DNA from 2 places in the Marinococcus salis genome. Region 2 is predicted to be linked to the other one. Evidence: riboswitches for the same ligand, from Rfam matches in the RefSeq annotation. Region 2 holds a riboswitch; the other holds the start of a gene.

Region 1 (3,410 bases), on a different contig from region 2:
CGTTTTTTCCACCATTTTCACGAAATAGCCGACATTCGAAAAATGAATGCGCGTATCCGCCCGCACGAGCACCGTGCCCGGCACCCGCTTTGCGTGCGGAAACCGCTGCAGATCCAGATAGCTGTGGGTGTCCTCCTCGTAGCCGATTTCGACAATATTCGGGCGGGAAATATGGCGCAAAAGCAGCAGGATGGAAAAGCCAATCCCGATTAACAACCCCCACTGAATGCCGACGAGAAGCGTCGCAGCAAATGTCACGATCCACACCCAGCCGTCCTCCGGCTTTACGCGAAAGGCGTCCTTTAACGACCGGATATTAATCAGGCCGCTGACCGAAACGAGAATAATCGCTGCAAGCACCGCATACGGCAGATAGTAAAATAAAGACGTGAAAAAGAGAAGCGTCACCAGCACACCGGCTGCGGTAATAATCATCGCCGCCTGGGAGGCCGCTCCCGACCGGTAGCTGACCGCACTTCTTGAAAAGCTGCCGGTCACCGCATAGGAGGAAAAAAACGGCCCGGCTATATTGGCATACCCGATCGCCCGGATTTCTTTATTCAGGTTAATACCGGAATCATTTTTATCACTCAGCGTTTTCGTAATCGCAAGCGTCTCCATCATCGCGATCAGCGCAATGGTGAGCGCGGTCGGGACCAGCACCTGTATGTCCGCCAGGTTAAAGCCCGGAATGGTAAAATCCGGGAGTCCCTGCGGCACCCTTCCGACGACGCTTACTCCCTGGTTATCGAGCCGGAAAAGCGCCACCGCCGCAATACTCAGCACGACGACGATGAGGGAAACCGGTAAATTCCGTTTTGCTTTCCGGCCCCCGATCAGCACTAGAAGACTGGCTATTCCTACAAGCAGGGTCGGGATATGTATCTGCGGCAGATGCACGATCACATCCCGCAGCAGCGGAATAATCTGTGTCTGGCTGCCTACGCTGATGCCCATAAACTGGCCAAGCTGGCTCATGCCGATTGCAATCGCCACTGCCGACGTGAACCCGCTGATCACATTCGGGGAAATAAACTTTACAAACGCAGCGGCGTTCAACAGGCCAAGAGAGACCTGCACCACTCCGACCATTACCGTCAGCAGCAGCACAAGCCCTACGTATTCCGGCGTCGACGGCTCTGCATACAGGGACACGCCGGAAAACACAAGAATGGATGCCATCGCTACCGGCCCGATGGCCAGATGCTTTGACGTGCCAAACAGCGCATAAAGAATGAGTGGAAGCAGAGAGGCATACAGCCCCATGACCGTCGGCAGGCCGGCAAGCACGGCATAGGCCATCCCCTGCGGGACAATCATAACAAAGATGGTAAATCCCGCAGCCATATCCTTTTTCAGCGACTGATTATTATAATCCTGCGGCATAATTAATATATCTTTTATTTTCCCAGGCATAAATCCTTTCCTTCTTTCTCCGTGAACTCACAAACAGTACGGCGATTAAATCTCTCTCCTAATAAATCATGAACCATAACGGCCTAAAAGAAAAGCCCGCACTATATTTTTTTGACTCACGGCTTAAATACAGCTGTACGCCTGCTTTAGTCCTTTCTACACCGATTCTCTCCAGTATATTGCTAAGATCCGGCTGTCAAAAATAGGTTTACTTTTCCAGCAGGGATGTTTAAACTGAAATTAACACAAATATTGGTTTCGCAGATGAATGTATTGGGAGAGTCTGTAAACGTATTTTACAGCACCGAAGGAGCAATCCTCTCCAACAGCCGGAAAGGAAAAACTCTCAGGTACCAGGACCAGTACAGGATGCACCTCTGGAGAAGGTATACGTACCTGCCGAAGAAGAAAATTCTTTTTTAAGAATGAAATCTTTCAGGCTCACAGACAGAGAAACGGCGCCCCAGGCCGCTTCTCTGTCTTTTTTTCTTTTTTGTAATCGCTTTCAATTTTGAATATGGAGGAATTGCTATGGAGTTTGACAGCTGCTTTGACATTATCGGCCCGGTGATGGTCGGTCCTTCGAGCTCCCATACTGCCGGGGTGGTATCGATTGGAAAATTCGTGCATGACTGGCTGGGAGACGTCACTGACGTGACAATCACGTTCTACGGCTCTCTCGCCTCCACCTATCAGGGCCACGGCTCGGATAAAGCTGTCCTCGGCGGCCTGCTCGGGTTGTCCGCACACGATACCAATGTCCGTAATGCCTACGCTCTGGCAAAGGACAGCAGCCTCCGTTACGACTTCCGGTTCTGCACGAACACCCCCGGCGGCTGCCACCCCAATACTGTTTATTTACAGGCCGCTTCCGCCACAGAGACGGTCCATGTCACCGGCGCATCCATTGGCGGCGGTGTAGCCTATATTTATGAAATTAACGGATATCATACCAGCATTAATTTGGGCACAGGCTCGGAGATTTTATCCATCGCCGCCCGGATCAAAAAGGAGGCTCCATCTAGATGAAAGACACGATTGAAAGTATTGTGCAGGAATGTATGGCCCAGGACATTAGTATCGGTGAGTGGATGCTCCGCCGTGAAGTGGATCGCTCCGGTTCGTCCCGCGGACAGATTTTCGGGCGCATGCAGGAACGGCTGCAGGTAATGAAGCAGGCCGTCCGGGAGGGGCTGGGTGACCTCGCGGAAACGGAAAGCAGGCTCTCAGGAGGCGATGCCTACCGCATGCATCAGTATAACCAGCATACCGCCCCACTATCAGGACCAGTTATCAGCACGGCGATGGAAGCCGCAATGGCAACGTCGGAAAGCAATGCCAAAATGGGCCTTATTGTAGCAACTCCTACGGCAGGCTCTGCAGGCATTCTGCCTGGAGTGATGGTCTCTCTTCAGGACAACCGCGGCATGGACGATGAGAAACTGACAATGGGACTGTTCGCAGCGAGCGCCATCGGCTACGTTTTTGCGAACCATGCCTTCATTTCCGGAGCGGCCGGCGGCTGCCAGGCGGAAATCGGGTCAGCGACGGCTATGGCGGCGGGAACGATTACAGAACTGCAGCAGGGGTCACCGGAGCAGGTTTCCCACGCGACGGCCATGGCAATGAAGTCACTGCTCGGCCTCGTGTGCGACCCGGTTGCCGGGCTTGTCGAGGTGCCGTGCGTAAAAAGAAACGTGATCGGCACCTCCATAGCCTTTTCAGCAGCTGATATGGCATTAGCCGGCATTACCAGCCGCATTCCCTGTGACGAAGTGATCCAGACGATGCATACCATCGGCAGGGACATGCCCGGCAGCCTGAAAGAAACCGCCGAGGGAGGACTCGCCCAGACCAAAACAGGCAGAGAAGCCGCCGAACGGCTGTATCAGCGTCCCTGTACTTTTTAATCCCTAAAACGATATCATTCAACCAAATGAGGTGCAGCTATGAACGAACGCCGCTTTTTTCAAATCTGGTTCGGTACTCTCACT
Region 2 (3,410 bases):
TATTGGTTTTCTATCTTATACGTATGGGTTGAACGGCATTTCGATTCCGGAGGAGCACGATTATGTCGTTCAGAAAATTGATAAGGAACAAATACAGGAAGACGTTGAAGCGATGAGAGATGAATCGGATGTTGTGGTAGTGAATATGCACTGGGGAAGTGAATACGAAAGACTCCCCAATGAAGAACAGAAAGAACTGGCTCAGTTTCTTGCAGATCTGGAAGTGGACGTAGTTCTTGGCCACCATCCTCACGTGCTTCAGCCGATGGAATGGGTGGAGGGCGAAGAAGGCAATGAGACGCTGGTTTATTATTCGCTTGGTAATTTTTATTCCGGGCAGGATACGGACTATACCGATACAGGCGGCATTGCAACATTCGATATAGAAAAAGACGGGGAAAAAATAAACATAACGAACCCAAACGTTGACTTTACTCAGGTAGTTCCGGGCCCTGAAGACCAATATACGGTAAAACCGATGGCTGAAGCAGAGCACCCGGCTGAAGGCGGAGAAACGGAACAAGAGCTGCATGAACACGTATATCAATGGATGGAAGAAGCAGAGTAACGGGCATCTTAGTATTCAGATGAAAACAGGGAGCCGGGCTCAAGATAATTTCAAACACTGTAATATATTATAAAAGGACCTCTGTTTAAAAACAGGGGTCCTTATCACATTATGCACCAAATCCATTAATAAACGGATTGGAATTCATTTCGGTTTCGATATCTGTAAAGGGGCCGTGGCCGCAGGCTACAACCGTATTTTCAGGAAGGTCAAGCAGCTGCTCGTGTATGGAGGCTAACAGTGTATCCATATCGCCGCCGTAGAGATCGGTCCGGCCAACCCCGCCTGAAAACAACACGTCACCAGAAAATACTGTGTTAGTTTCTTTATGCCAATAGGAAACACTTCCCGGGGAATGCCCCGGTGTGTGAAGCCATTGAAATTCAAAACCGCCAAATTGAAGCCTTCCTTCTGACTGCAGCAAGTGATCGGCAGGCTTCGTGGTAAATGCAGCCTCTGGCATCATACGGCTCGAACCGTTTTTCTGAGGGTCTTCAAGCCAGTCACTTTCCTGTTCGTGAAGATAAACCGGGATATTGTATGCTTCCCGAGCAGTATCAAGCGCCCCAATATGATCAAAATGGGCGTGTGTTAACAGAATTGCTACGGGGTGAAGCTCGTTTTCCTGGAGAAAGGTGAGCAGTTTATCGGCATCACCGGCCGGGTCAATAATAACAGCGTTTTTATCATTATCGTACAGAACATAGCAGTTTGTCTGCAGTGGTCCAAGCGGTAGCTGTTTTCCAGTTCATAGTTTCCCTCCAATTAGTATACTGTCTTTAGTATAAACAATATTTTTCCCGGAAGAAATAACCGATCTGCACATACATACGAATAATTAATATGGTTTTATTGAAAATGTTCGGTTTCATTTTTTTTAGCATTGGTTTTTATATGAATTAATGATAAAATATGAGCAAATAAGAACGTACATATAATGCGCGGATGATGGTAAGGGGAGAGACTGCCAGGCAGCGCCGAAGGAGCAAACCGTAACAGGTGAATCTCTCAGGCAAACAGACTCTTACTGGACGCTCCTCTGGAGAGCGCTTCTTTTGAAGCCACCCACGAAGACACTCTTTCTGCATTGCGGAAAGGAGAAACTTTCTGGTTATAGGACAGAGCTTCCATAATTCATGGGAGCTCTGTCTTTTTTTGTTTTTTACTGTTTTGATTTTTCAGAAAAAATAATTAAACGAGGTGATTTCTTTGGCAGAACTAAAACGAACTCCGCTGTATTCAGTGTATGAAAAATACGGAGCTAAAACTGTCGATTTTGGTGGTTGGGAAATGGCAGTTCAGTTTTCGGGCATCAAAAGCGAACACGAAGCGGTTCGTACAAAAGCCGGCCTGTTCGACGTCTCCCATATGGGCGAGGCGATCGTAGAGGGTCCAGAGGCTGCTGATTTTCTGCAGTACATGCTCACAAATAACATAAAAAACCTGGAGCCCGGCAAAGCGCTGTACACCGCTATGTGCTATGAAAATGGCGGCACAGTTGACGACCTGCTCGTGTACCAGCTCGAAGAAGAAAAATACATGCTTGTTTTAAACGCAGCCAATATTGAGAAGGACCTCGAATGGCTTCGCCGGCACGGGACGGAAAACGTAAGCATCACGGATATCTCAGAAAGGACAGCATTAATTGCGGTGCAGGGCCCGGAGGCGGAAACGATACTACAGAAAGTAACCGACGCATCTCTTTCAGAAATACTGCCTTTTCGATTTGCTGCCAGTGCTTCTATCGGAGAAACAGGAAACGTTCTTATATCAAGAACTGGCTATACCGGTGAGGACGGATTTGAATTATACTGCCGCTCCGGGGATGCGCTTTACTGCTGGGAGACTATTATGGAAGCTGGAAAAAGCAGAGGCATTGTCCCTTGTGGACTTGGCGCAAGGGATACCCTGAGGTTTGAAGCGAAGCTGCCGTTGTATGGACAGGAACTGAGTGCAGATATCACCCCGCTTGAAGCCGGCATCGGCTTTTGTGTAAAACTGAAGCAAGAAAATGATTTTATCGGAAAAGAAGCTTTAAAGGAACAAAAAGAAGCAGGACTGAAACGCAAGCTGGTCGGTATTGAAATGGTCGATAAGGCGATACCCCGTCCGGGATACGGCGTACGAAATGATGACGGAGCAGAAATAGGATGGATCACGACAGGCACCCAGTCCCCGACGCTCAAAAAAAACGTAGGACTCGCACTTTTAAATGCCGAATGGAGCAACCTGGATCAGGCGGTAGCGGTGGATGTGCGTGGAAAAGCCAAGCGGGCGAAAGTGGCAGCTGTGCCTTTTTACAAACGGAAAAAATAATACGAGGAGGCGTCAAAAATGGATTATCGCTATTTGCCAGTCACTGGTGAAGATAAAGAAGAAATGCTCAAAACAATTGGCGTGGATGCCATCGATGAATTATTTGAAGATGTGCCGGAAAATATTCGCTTTGCCGGAGAAATGGATCTGCCAAAGGCTCTTGGGGAAACGGACCTTCTAAAGGAAATGAAACGCCTTAGTGACAGGAACGCTAACGTGCAGGACTGTGTATCCTATCTCGGAGCAGGGGTGTACGAGCATTATATACCAACGGTCGTCGACCATGTGCTACGGCGTTCAGAATTTTATACGGCGTATACTCCGTACCAGCCTGAAATTTCGCAGGGCGAGCTGCAGGCAATATTTGAATTTCAAACGATGATCAGTGAACTTACGGGAATGGATATCGCTAATTCGTCAATGTATGACGGGCCAACAGCGCTTGCTGAAGCAGCGCTGATGGCTGCGAGTGAGAACAGAGGGAAACGGCGGACCATTGTAGTATCAGAAACCATCCATCCCGAAG

Evidence for each region. Region 2 has a riboswitch for glycine ahead of gcvT (glycine cleavage system aminomethyltransferase GcvT). Riboswitches for the same ligand answer to the same signal wherever they lie in the genome.
Region 1: another riboswitch for glycine. It lies ahead of ACTTK6_RS02965 (serine dehydratase beta chain); the one in region 2 lies ahead of gcvT (glycine cleavage system aminomethyltransferase GcvT).

Annotation. Positions count from the first base shown of each region.
Region 1 covers NZ_JBQOJB010000002.1:224,691-228,100, forward strand. The annotation lists gene ACTTK6_RS02960 (SulP family inorganic anion transporter) at 1-1,416, opposite strand, end outside; glycine riboswitch at 1,681-1,788, shown strand; glycine riboswitch at 1,792-1,869, shown strand; gene ACTTK6_RS02965 (serine dehydratase beta chain) at 1,948-2,445, shown strand; gene sdaAA (L-serine ammonia-lyase, iron-sulfur-dependent, subunit alpha) at 2,442-3,326, shown strand.
Region 2 covers NZ_JBQOJB010000003.1:87,768-91,177, reverse strand. The annotation lists gene ACTTK6_RS03825 (CapA family protein) at 1-568, shown strand, start outside; gene ACTTK6_RS03820 (MBL fold metallo-hydrolase) at 678-1,289, opposite strand; glycine riboswitch at 1,514-1,602, shown strand; glycine riboswitch at 1,606-1,692, shown strand; gene gcvT (glycine cleavage system aminomethyltransferase GcvT) at 1,778-2,884, shown strand; gene gcvPA (aminomethyl-transferring glycine dehydrogenase subunit GcvPA) at 2,903-3,410, shown strand, end outside.